2 regions of the Peribacillus sp. NPDC097197 genome follow, and region 1 is predicted to be linked to the other one. Evidence: predicted binding sites of a transcription regulator. Region 1 holds the regulator's gene; the other holds the start of a gene.
The links. Region 1 encodes LexA, which represses DNA repair genes until DNA is damaged. Its sites were predicted from a motif close to CGAACATATGTTCG; they were not measured.
Positions count from the first base shown of each region.

Region 2: the regulator LexA is predicted to act here: its motif matches at 2,830-2,843, upstream of ACQKL6_RS04530 (Y-family DNA polymerase).

Region 1 is NZ_JBNNST010000011.1:66,878-73,523, forward strand. It holds gene tkt (transketolase) at 1-462, opposite strand, end outside; gene ACQKL6_RS15090 (DUF896 domain-containing protein) at 694-927, opposite strand; gene ACQKL6_RS15095 (YneB family resolvase-like protein) at 992-1,648, opposite strand; gene yneA (cell division suppressor protein YneA) at 1,661-1,972, opposite strand; gene lexA (transcriptional repressor LexA) at 2,132-2,755, shown strand; gene ACQKL6_RS15110 (hypothetical protein) at 2,948-3,235, shown strand; gene ACQKL6_RS15115 (GlsB/YeaQ/YmgE family stress response membrane protein) at 3,407-3,643, opposite strand; gene ACQKL6_RS15120 (peptide MFS transporter) at 4,397-5,890, shown strand; gene ACQKL6_RS15125 (VanZ family protein) at 5,983-6,591, opposite strand.
Region 2 is NZ_JBNNST010000002.1:427,149-433,794, forward strand. It holds gene ACQKL6_RS04515 (alpha/beta hydrolase) at 1-679, shown strand, start outside; gene ACQKL6_RS04520 (iron-sulfur cluster biosynthesis family protein) at 726-1,049, opposite strand; gene ACQKL6_RS04525 (YolD-like family protein) at 1,152-1,484, opposite strand; gene ACQKL6_RS04530 (Y-family DNA polymerase) at 1,511-2,770, opposite strand; gene ACQKL6_RS04535 (C40 family peptidase) at 3,168-3,827, shown strand; gene ACQKL6_RS04540 (DUF3221 domain-containing protein) at 3,883-4,416, opposite strand; gene ACQKL6_RS04545 (SDR family NAD(P)-dependent oxidoreductase) at 4,570-5,361, opposite strand; gene ACQKL6_RS04550 (MBL fold metallo-hydrolase) at 5,358-6,353, opposite strand.

The DNA of each region.
Region 1 (6,646 bases):
AATACTATATGTATAATGATCAACTACATTATAAGAATCACGATTGTAGCTTTCAGCCAAGTGACGTTCTGCCATTGCCATACCTACGGCCATTGCAATCCCTTGGCCAAGTGGTCCAGTAGTGGCATCTACACCAGCAGTATGTCCGTATTCAGGATGCCCAGGAGTTTTACTTCCCCATTGACGGAAACCCTTTAAGTCATCCATTGTCAAGCCGTAACCTGATAAATGCAGGAGACTGTATAATAGCATGGAACCATGTCCTGCCGATAAAACAAAACGGTCTCTATTAAACCAATCAGGATTTTTCGGGTTATGATTCATATAATCAGTCCACAGCTTATATGCCATGGGAGCTGCACCCATAGGCATGCCTGGATGACCTGAATTAGCCTTTTCAATTGCATCGATCGATAATGTACGAATTGTATTAATAGAAAGTGCATCTAATTTATCTAACATGTGTAAAACATCCCTTCCTGTAGTGTACCTCTTTATATTATATTGACTAACTTAATATCACAACTAAAATAACCATTTCTTACACAGCTAATTCAATTTTCTACTAATTAAGGATTTACCAAGGTTAGGTTAAACCAAAAAAGAGAATACATACATCAATGCATTCTCTTTTTTCACTTTACATTCCTCATGAGTAATCCTAATGATGGGGCCATCATCAGTCCTTATTGGTTAATGTAAACCTTTTTTTTCTTTAATATTTTTAATTTTTTGAGGCGTGACATCATTACCTTCCGGATCGATAACTTTAACATTTTCTAGCGTATCAGCCATTGAACGTCTAAATGTCTCCAAATACTCACTTCGTAAGGAAGTTTGCTCTTTTGCCTCTTCTACAGTTAAGCCTTCTCCCTTAGCTTTTTTAGAAAGTTCATTGATACGGGCCATTTTTTCTTTTGATAGCATAATTTTTCTCCTTTATATATACGGATATTGACATGGTATTAAAAAAAAAGTGAAATTACAAGTTCTATGATTGATTCTTCGGTGTACCTTGCTGGTATTCCAAGAATCTGCGGTGTACCGTTGCTTTTGACACTTCATAGCCAAAGCCTCTCAGTGTTGCCGCAATCTCCGCAAAAGTTAATCCATTCGAACGCAGTTTCACAATTTCTTCTATGGGTACTTCTTTACGATCCCTGCCAGTGGAGTTTCTTTGGTTCTTCAGGTTTTTCTGGGGCCGGTAGCCATTTTCAACGGCCCTAAGCATACCACGTTTAATTTTCAGGTTATGTAGTTTACGTTGATATTCTTCTACAATACCAACAATTTGGATAACCATGGCATCAGAGTCCGATAATTCTAACTCACCATCATGAGAAAGTGTGAAAATCTTCACTCCTTCTTTAAGTACAACATGAAACAAGGCAATTTTAGCATTTCCTCTTCCCAACCTAGTTTCATCTTGAATCAAGAGAACATCCGCTTCTTTTGTCTTAAAAAGATCAAGCATGTCAAATATCCCGTCACGGTTCAGTTCGTAACCACTTGCCTGCTCTCTTATTATTGAAACGACTTCCATGTCATTATGTTCTGCTAACTTCACTAATTCCTCTTCCTGCCTAGCTAGCGAGGTTTCCTGTGTTTCTTTTTCTGTACTTACCCGACAATAGATGACTGCTTTCATATGAACCTACCTTTACTGCTTACTAGCCAAACTTTGGACTACTTTTTCACTTTCAACTGGTATGACAATGATTTGACCTGCCTTAATAGTATCCGCCCTTACACCGTTATACTCTTCTATCCAACCAATGAATTCTTTTTTTGTCAATTCGGTTTGACCATATTCTTCTGAAATCTCCCATATAGTATCACCTTCGTTAATTTCAATCGAAAGGAAATCCTTATTTTGATTACTATCTAATGTGAAAGAGAATAAAATAGACAAGATAAATACAAATCCTGCTAATAGAATCGTATAAATATTATTTTTGCAAAATGTCTTCATTAATATCCCTCCATAGCGAATGTACGTTCGTTTTTAGTTGATGATTGAATTATAATACGAACATTTGTTTCAGTCAACAACCAAATTCGAACTTATGTTTGTATAGCATGTGGAGCCATGCTATAATATAGCAAAGAATTATAGAGAAGAGGTGCGTATATGACTAAACTATCAAAACGGCAGCAGGATATTCTTGATTTCATAAAAGATGAAGTTCGTCAAAAAGGTTATCCACCTTCCGTTAGAGAGATTGGCGAAGCTGTGGGACTTGCATCAAGTTCGACTGTACATGGACATTTATCTCGTTTGGAAAGCAAAGGCTTAATCAGACGCGACCCGACTAAACCAAGGGCCATTGAGATTTTAAATATAGAAGAATCTAATAACATTCCAAAAACAAACGTAGTTAACGTACCACTTCTCGGAAAAGTAACCGCAGGTATGCCGATAACTGCCATCGAGAACATAGAGGAATACTTCCCTCTTCCTGAAAGTATGGTTCCACATGATGATCATGTGTTCATGCTTGAAATTATGGGTGAAAGTATGATTGAAGCAGGAATTCATGATGGAGATTATGTCATTGTAAAACAACAAAGCAATGCCAATAACGGAGATATCGTCGTGGCCATGACGGAAGATGATGAAGCCACCGTTAAACGATTCTTTAAGGAACCGGATTACATACGGCTTCAGCCAGAAAACTCCAATATGGAACCTATCATTCTAAGAGATGTAACCATTCTTGGAAGAGTGATCGGGCTATATAGGCAAATTCACTAAAAGCGCGCAAATTGCGCTTTTTTTATTTGTTTTAAGTCTATGTATTACATCCTATGTATATGACAGAAGCAATATTATAATATTTTACTAGAGAGCATTGAATAACAAACCGAGTCAAAATAACAAGGTATAATTCTTTTATATCCGGTGAAATTAGTTCAATAGACATTTCTTTTTGAAAGTGGTGTTACTATGGATTTTCCGACAATACATACAAATTTTTGGGATGCTGTAATTGCTATCCCAACTATCATGATTTTGACTCAAATTATAAAGTTTCTCTTACCTATCCCCCGAAGTTACGTACCCACTATTGCGTTATGTCTTGGTTTAATCCTTTCTATATTCATAAGCCATCGGCATCACTTGACTACAGGGATTTTTATGGGATGGTTTTACGGATACGCCAGTATCGGTAATTACACCGCACTTAAAACAGCTTTAGTGTCTTTTAGGAACTCAGATAATCATTCGGATTGAGTAAACAGTGATGGATCCTTCGATCGAAAACCTCTATTTTTTTACGCAAAAAAACTGTCCAGTATTGTTGAACAGCATTTTCAAGCAATAATGGACACATATAGATCAGCTTTCTCTAAACCATCTACACGTGATTCTGGCAAATTCATTCAATCTTGTACCCTCTGCTTTCTACCTCCATCTTGTATTTCTCATGATAATGGATACAATAAACACAACAATTATGGCACCCAGTAACGCAGGCACAATGTAAAACCCTTCTGTCTCAGGTCCGATTGGCCCTAATATTGCAGTACCAAGCCATGCTCCAACAAATCCAGCAATGATATTTCCAATAATTCCACCCGGCATATCCCTTCCTAAAATCAGACTTCCCAGCCATCCAATTATTCCACCAACAATTAACATCCAAATTAGCTCCAAAAATAACCACCTCCTTTCTCTAAAATTTATGAAATTTTTTTATTAATAGAACAGACTTGTGACTAATGAAAATCACTTTAAGCTCCTCAGGCAATAAACTTATCGGCTGCTTATATACTTCTACCTATATAGGTACTATAAAAGGCCGCCCTAAAAAGGGTGGCCTTTAGTGTTTGATCTTCCGTTCTCCCTACCACAAAGAAAACCATCCAGTAAGAATGGTTGAAAATTATTATTTGGTTATAATAATAAATGCCGCCAGATAACTGCAATTATCTGGCGGCACCACATGGTAAAAAAGAAAACAATTAAATTGCTTTCTATACTAGAATAAGTATTTTGGCTTCTTTTGTCGATATGACAATATTCCTATTTTCAATTATTTACACTATTTCCTACCATACTTTTTTAATATTTCAACCTTTATTCATCATCATTTTTTCTACACAACCATTTAAAATTGGATTTTCATAACTTGTTGAAGGTTCTTGCAATTCGAAACCCCAAATCATTTACTTAATGGATTATATATCAAATGAACGGTGCGTTTTCAATCCAAAGTGATTAAAGGGCTCTAATATATACCTTCTTACCTAATTATACTATTTCGATAGTCCTCCATTTTACTAAAATGGAAAATAAACACAGGTTATTAAGAACTATTATTAAAATACACTAAATATTCTTTACAAGAGCTCTAAGAAAAGTTATTATACAATAATAAAAGGAGGAGAATGTATGTCATCAATAAATAAACAGAAAATTTTGGATAGCATTCCTCAAAAAGGTTTTTTCGGAAACCCTAAAGGACTATTCACCCTTTTCTTCACGGAGTTTTGGGAGCGCTTCTCCTATTATGGTATGAAGGCCATTCTTGTATACTATATGTATTATGAGGTATCTAAAGGCGGACTAGGTCTTGATGAAAAAACATCTCTAGCCATTGTATCCATCTATGGGTCGTTAGTATATATGTCCGGAATTATTGGTGGATGGTTAGCCGATAGGATCTTCGGAACATCGAAATCCGTTTTTTACGGCGGTATATTGATTATGCTTGGTCATATTGCCCTTGCGATTCCGGGCAGTATTTCCATGTTCTTCGTTTCCATGATACTAATCGTTATAGGTACAGGTCTTTTAAAACCTAATGTATCTAGTATTGTTGGAGAGCTATATGCAGAAGACGATAACCGTCGAGATTCTGGTTTCAGCATATTCTACATGGGAATAAACACGGGTGCATTCATTGCTCCGCTTATTGTCGGAACAGTTGGAATGAATTACAATTTCCACCTTGGATTCGGCATTGCAGCCGTTGGTATGTTTATTGGATTAATCGTCTTCATGGCTACAAAGAAAAAAAATCTTGGACTTGCAGGAATAACCCCTGTCAATCCTTTGGCTCCGAATGAAAAGAAATCTGTTTACACTAAGATTGGGCTAGCTATCATAATTATTGCCATCATTTGTGCAATCGCTATCTCAAATGGTCTCTTAACACTTAATAGCTTCATCGGGCTTGTTGGTATCCTTGGAATTCTAATTCCTACCATGTATTTTATTGTGATGTACCGTAGTCCGAAAACAACATCTGTTGAGCGTTCACGTTTACTAGCCTATATCCCTTTATTTATAGCAGCTGTCATGTTTTGGGCCATTCAAGAACAAGGCTCAACTATTTTAGCAAATTATGCTGATAAACGGACACAGTTAGAATTTGCAGGTTTTCACATTTCACCAGCATGGTTCCAATCTTTAAACCCATTGTTCATCATTACTTTAGCTCCTTTATTCGCATGGTTATGGGTTAAATTAGGGAAACGTCAGCCAACTATACCTCAAAAGTTTTCAATTGGCCTATTCTTTGCTGGTTTATCATTCCTAGTAATTTTGGTTCCCTCTTATTTTGGAGGAGCCGGTTCATTAGTTAGCCCATTATGGCTTGTACTTAGTTATTTCCTTGTAGTAATTGGAGAGCTATGCTTGTCACCTGTTGGTATGTCAGCTACGACTAAACTTGCTCCATCTGCGTTCTCAGCACAAATGATGAGTTTATGGTTCTTAGCCAATGCAGCAGCACAAGCATTAAATGCTCAAATTGTAAGATTTTACTCTGCGGACACGGAAATGGTCTATTTCGGGGCTATCGGAATCATTTCATTGATTTTAGGATTTATCCTATTGGCAATATCACCAAAGATTCAAGGCTTTATGAAAGGCTTACGTTAACAAATGTAAAGCCAGCTTCTCCTATCATGGACAAGCTGGCTTTTTTTGTTTTTCGTCAAAACTGTATGTTACTGGACTCTACCGGATTTTCATTATGCATTCCGCTTTGCGGGGATAATATCTATCACTTTCACGAACCAACGATACAAGAAATATCCCAAATATACCCCAATAAGGTTCAAGATCAGATCGTCTATATCCAAACTTCCTCTTTGAAAAACATACTGGCATATTTCTATGATTGAGATTGAGAAAAAGGGAATAAGAAATCTTGGAATACCGGTCATCTTTTTTCCCTTTCTGGATAGCAGGTACAATCCAAATGGAATGAATAATCCTATATTGGCACTTAGATTATAAAAAGAAACAAGCCAATTCGAATCACCAGTCAAATAAGTGCTGATTGTAGATAACGGGATAATGTTATACGAATATTCCTGTCCTTCAGGTCGGAAGAAAAGTAAAACTAGCAAAGAGAAACTATAACCACTTATCGCTACCTGCCAATACAATCGGGGTAGTTTTATTGTTTCCCCCCTGACCAATAAGACGATTATCAACACAGAGACTACAATACAAACCCATACAACCATGATCACCCAAGGGTTCAAATAGAATAGGAGTTGAAGAAAAATAGGTAGACCACCGAAGAATAACCCCTGTGAGAACAGAAGCGTAAGCAATAGCGTTTTATAAGTCATATGGGGCCCTCCTTCAAACGAATACCATTACATCCTAGGCTATTGAGGACATACC
Region 2 (6,646 bases), on a different contig from region 1:
GCATCCTACGAATAAGTGGATCATTATTGCTCACGGCGTGACAGAAAATAAAACGAACTCGATCAAGTACATGAACATTTTCCTTAAGCGTGGATTCAATGCGGTCATCTATGATCACCGTCGTCATGGAGACTCCGGTGGGAAAACAAGCAGCTATGGACATTATGAAAAATCCGACTTGAAAGCCGTGATTGACGAGTTAAAAAAACGTAAAGGTTCAGATCTTTTCTTCGGCATTCATGGTGAATCCATGGGGGCTGTGACCCTTCTTCTATATGCGGGCATGCTTGAAGATGGAGCAGATTTTTATATTGCCGATTGTCCATTTTCCAATTTTGAAAAGCAAATTCAACATCAAATCGGTATGGAAATCCCTTTTCCAACCTGGAGCATCTTTCCACTTGGGCGCATGTTCATCAAACTTCGTGATGGATATTGGACGAACGAAGTATCACCGATAGATTTCATTAGTACTATCGAAAAACCAGTGCTGTTCATTCATAGTGAACCTGATACTTTCATTCCCGCTTCCATGACACTTGAATTATATGAAGCAAAAAAAGGACCAAAACAACTTTACCTCGCAAAAAACGGGGCTCACGCACAATCATATAATGCTAATCCCAAGGAATATGAGGAACGGATCGACCAATTTCTCGAACAGCTTGTATTGAAATAGACAAAGGGAGAATCCCACGACTATCGGGATTCTCCCTTTGCTTTTTTTAGAGTTTATTAAAGTAACTCATCCTTGGATTCAAGATTTGATTCGGGCTTTTTAGCTGAAAGCAGTTTGCTTCGACCACAAAGTCTATTGTCATGATATCATCGAGAAAAATCATTTTAGATTTTTCGACATAAAGGGGAATTCCATTAGTTTCCACTTTTTGATTATCCTCCTCAAGCTCGTCAACGAGCCAAAGAGCTGTCACGCCACTTACTACGCAACCACAGCCATCTGTATCATATTTCAACTGTAAATGTCCTTCTTTTCCCTGTATTTTATCGGAAAGTTTTTCGGCTGCTCTATCTGTCCATTCAATGTACATCTCATTTCCCCCTATTCGTTCCATTCCCCCATTATAAACGATGAAAGGACCCCTGTCCTTTTCCCGCACTCTTGTGCATCCATGGGGATAATCCCACCATTCTTATTCCATCAATCTTACATCCGCTATATGGGAAAGTTGAATATAATGTGGTTGCTGAAAATGGTCAATAATATGAAGTCTTTGCAAGCATTCATCATAATAATGAATGCTTCCGATTAAAAGCTGGTAACGGGTTCTGTCATAATAGGCAATCGTGACCTCTCTACCTTCTTCCATCGCTTCCCCCATCACAGCATTCATTTCTTCAAACTGCTGTTCATCGAGAATGCGTCTTGCTTCATGGCTATCCTCCGCCACCCAATCCCGCAACATCTTCACATGCTCCGGTAGCATCATGGATGTCCATTTGATACGCCCCCGATCATGAATCATTCTTTTTTCCTCCTCTGACGACTTTGTCAAGCCTTATGCCCGCCAAGCAATCCGCTTCTATAAACGGCCGTCCCGGCTTTCGTATACGAAACCGCGCGCAACAGTGATTTTGAACCATATTTATGTCGAATGCGGTCAACGGTATAACTCAATTCCCGCTTTTTCCACCGTGAAGCATCAAATAAAGTCAGCTGCATCTCATTATCATCCACAATATTCGAGAGTGTGACCGAAACGCTACGAACCGTTTTTTGCTTATGATAGTTTTCATGAAAAAGTTCAAGACAGACTTTATACAATTCCATTGTGATATTTGTCGGTTCCTCAATCGAACGGGAGCGATGAAACCCACCGCCAAACTCATCCTTACTATAACCAATGCTCAGACTGATCGTCCGTCCAGCCTTCCTATGGGTACGAGCCCTTCTTCCGACTTCCTCACAAATTTCTACCATAACCTGCTTGATCTCGTGTTCTTCCTTGTAATCACGGAGTAAAATCTGACTTTTACCAAAGCTGACCTGCCCCTCGATGATCGGCGCCCCGAGATCTGACAAATCGATTCCCCAGGCATGATGATAAAGCTGATTGCCCATAATCCCGAACTTCGCTTCAAGCAATTGAAGGTCATAATTGGCAAGTTGCCCGACAGTGAATATTCCCATGCCATGAAGGGTCTTTTCCACCCTCCTTCCTATCCCCCACATTTCACGAAGCGGAGAAATCGGCCAAAGCTTAGCTGGTACGTCTTCATATGTCCACTCAGCTATTCCTGTATGTTTGGCCTCGAGATCAAGAGAAAGCTTCGCCATCAGCATGTTCGGCCCAATCCCGATTGCACTTGGAATCTGTAATTCCCTTTCAATGTCATCTTTTATTTTCCTGGCAATATTCCAGGCATCCCCCCATAAAGAAGCCGCTCCATCAACTTTCAAAAAACTTTCGTCCACACTGTATACATGAATCGCTTCTTTTGGAACATAGCGGTGAAACAAGCGCGTAATCTCCGTCGAAACTCTCAAATAAGTGGCCATTTTGGGTTCAACGACTAGAATGCGCGGATCTTTCGGTATCTCAAACTTCCGAGAACCTGTTTTTATACCGAATTCCTTCTTTAGCTTTGGAGAAGCCGCAAGCACAATGCTCCCCTCCCTATTCTTATCACCCACCACTGCCAAATAACATTCGAGCGGATCCAATCCATGCATGACCGCTGAGCAGCTAGCATAAAAACTTTTCATATCAATACACATAATTGATTGTTTCGGCATCATGCTATAATCCATTTTTTCTTCACCCTACATAGAATATATGTTCGCTTTTATATTATATCCCTCATTCTAAACGAATAAACGTTCGCATTCAATGGAAGTTTCATGACAAATTTCCACCTTTTTATGGGACTCTTTTAAATACCCATAAAAATCCTTTATTTTAAAAGTAATCCATTATATCCAACTAGTTTTCACAAATATAATTAGTTGGTATCTTGCCCAAAATGGGAACCGTGGCTTTTAACCCTTTTACTATTCAAGAAAAACGTTTTCTATGTTTTTTCACTAAGTATTATTACTTATTTTTTGTAATGAAAATGTAATCAAAAACTGGTTTGATTGTCACAATGGTATTGTAGGATAATATTGTTAAAGAAAAATAGAGAGATAGAGAGAGGAAATGAGATACATGAAGAAATGGATTGCCTCAGCTGCTGTTGCTTCTGCATTAATGCTGACCCCACTTCAGGCGTTTGCAAATATTGGAGATCAAACCCTCAGACCCGGAATGACACATAGTGATGTCAAACAACTACAAACCCTATTAAAAACTAAAGGTTATTTCACATATACTGGTTCACTGACTACTTACTACGGAACCTATTCAACAACTGCCGTAAAAAACTTTCAAAAAGCTAAAGGATTGACTGCCGATGGGATTGCAGGAAGAATTACCTTCAATGCGCTCGGTGTTTATAATGTCAATAATACAAGCATGATTAATTATGCAAAAACATTGATAGGCTCACCATACAAATGGGCTGGCACGACACCAGCAGGATTTGACTGTTCGGGGTTCATCTATTATGTATTCCAAAAATCACAAGGAATTACCCTACCACGGACAACATCCCAGCTTTATGCGAATACCGGATTGAAAGTATCATCGCCATCAAAAGGTGATCTTGTATTCTTTGATACTTCTTCTGGAAAGACGGGTGTTTCTCATGCTGGTATCTACATTGGAAACAATCAGTTCATTCATGCTTCCTCTTCTAAAGGAATTACCATCACCGATATGAATAACTCCTATTGGGCGCCAAAATACCTGGGTGCAAAAACTTTATAAAAAAACATAAGACTAAAACGAAGCAGGGCAGAATCTATTTGATTCTGCCCTGTTATTATTTTAGATATAAGATTTCTTCAGTAGAATCGTCTACGGTCACAGTAAATGATGCATCTAAGTTGGAGCGATTCATCATTTCAATATTGTATACATGCTCGGAAGGGAAATGAATGATTTCAAGAACCATGAAACGCTGACTAGGAGCTTTAGTCACATGCTTAAGTGCAGCAGTTACGGCCTTTTGCTCTTCTAGACTCTCTTCATCCTTTAAAATCCGTATCAATTCTGCATCCGCTTTCGAAGGAAATGATCCTTCGACCTCTCCACCGTACCATGGTTTAACTTTCATCCCGATTGCCAAGTCTGAATAACTGAGTTTTGCCCCATGTTCATCTTGTATATACGTATGATTTTTCACCTTGTAATACGTCCCTTTTATCAAAATCCGCTTATCATCTAAATCTGTAATGAATCCTTCTTCTCCCTTGCCAATGGACTTATGGGGTTGCTCTTCAGAGAAGGATTGACAGCTTCCCAGAATGAAAAAAAGGAATAAAAAGATAAAAGACTTTCCCATCACGAGCTTCATACAAAATCCCTCCTATAAAACAGACGAATTTACCAATGAAATGGTTACATAAAATGGAAAGTTAATCCAAATTAATTCAAAAAAAGGGAATGTCAGATGACACTCCCCTTGATTTCTTATTAAAATAGTAATCTTCACTTATATTAGAAGTATCTATTTTTTAAAAAATGCTTTTTTCCCAACGGTCTCAGTGATTCTTGGAAACAAGGTATAAAACTTACTCACCATATTCATCCAGGCGGGTAGATTGACTTCCCGTTTATTAGTTAGCATGGCAGCAACGATTTTGGCTGCTACATCCTCAGGCTTAAGCATGAATTTCTTAATGCCCTTCATATATGTCCCGGATTCATCCGCTATAGTAAAAAAGTTGGTTTCAATCGGTCCAGGATTGACGGTGGTCACATGAATGTTGTCTTCCATCAATTCAAGCCGGAGAGCATTCGAATAACCAAGCACCGCAAATTTAGTGGCCGAATAAAGTGTGGACTTAGGTGTTGCAATTTTTCCTGCCTGTGACGCAATATTAATGATGTGGCCCGCTTGTTTGCGCTTCATATGTGGAAGCACAAACTTCGTACAGGCCATCAAGCCGATTACATTGACAGCAAACATCCCTTTACTCTCTTCTAAATCCGTATCAAGGACTTCTTTAAACGTGCCGTGCCCGGCATTATTGACCAACACATCCACGGTGCCGACCTGGTCGTGGATGTCAACGAAGACCCTTTCCACTTGTTCTGTATCGGAAACATCCAACTTCCATACAAAAACATCGACCCCGTATTGGCTGGTCAGGCTCTCCTTCAGAGTCTGCAATTTATCCAGGCTCCTTGCCAAAAGAACGAGTCTTGCCCCAAGTCGGGCAGATTGAATCGCAATTTCCTTTCCAATTCCTCCCGAAGCCCCGGTAATGACAATGACTTTCCCGCTTAATTTACTCAATAGATTATCCCCTTAGAAACTGTCGTCGCACTTGAATATAAAATGACACCCGATTGCATTTCCAATTCGATTTCACCCAAATCCTCCAGATAATCCAACTGACCGACCGTTTCCGAGAGTGTCAAGTCGACTTCCTGACGATAAACTTTTGGGAAGAGACGCTGACACACTTCAAATCCCGTTAAAGGTTTTTCTTGGAGCATGCTTTTCACCTGCATGGCCCGATTATGCTGTCGCTCAAATCTATATCGAATCAAATCGGACACTTTCTCTCCATCAATTTCTCCCCCATGTCCTGAATAAACCTTAGAAATCGGAAAGTCTAATAGTTTTTGAAGGGAGGCATTGTATTGAAGCAATGGCCGTTGACGAACGCCACCCACAATCAAGGGTGGCTCCATTAATGGATTAGGCGAAATTCTTGCAAGTAAGTGGTCTCCTGCAATCATTAAGCCGTCACTCTCCCGATAAAAGGAAACATGGCTTTGCGCATGACCAGGAGTCTCGATCACTCGCCATCCTGGAAGGCCCGGAAGTTCGTCACCCTCAGCCAAATGTGCTTGCATGTTCCTTTTACTAAGGAATTGGATTTCTTCTTTGTCATGGGTCAATCTATGTTTCAATTCTTCAGCCACGCCCAATTTCCCTGCAAAGTCTAGAAAGAAAGAATTATGGGTGTCAAGGAACTCATCGCTTAGAGTCAGCCACCGCTGATTGTTTTTATGACCATACACCGGGACTTTCTTATCGAAGAAATCGAGTGCACCAGCATGGTCTGGATGATGATGCGTCAAGATTATTTGTTCAATATCAGATAGTTGCAGCCCTAATTCCCCAAGTCCAGCATTCAGTGCCTCTTTTGATTGTACGGTTTTAACCCCCGTATCAATTAAAGTTAAGGCATCTCCTTTAACTATGTAAACATTTACATCGCCCACTGCAAACGGCGTCGGCAGAGAAAGCTTTGCGATATCCCCATTCCAATTCACCATGTCTATTTCCACCTTAATATTATATTTAAATAAGCTTATATATCCGTAAAATTTGCTATTTCCTTATTTTACTAGAAAACTGTGTATGTAATCACTATTTTACATATAATCCTGAACATTGTCATTATTTTCACATAATTAACGACTATATTTTAAGGCTCAGCATATATTACTATTGACAGAGTACTCATGCATCCTTCATAATCACAAGTAATTAAAGACGGCACGGCTATGATTGAGGCCAAGTAAATAATGGATGGCGTAAAGAGAGTGAAGTTCTTAAATGTGCTGAA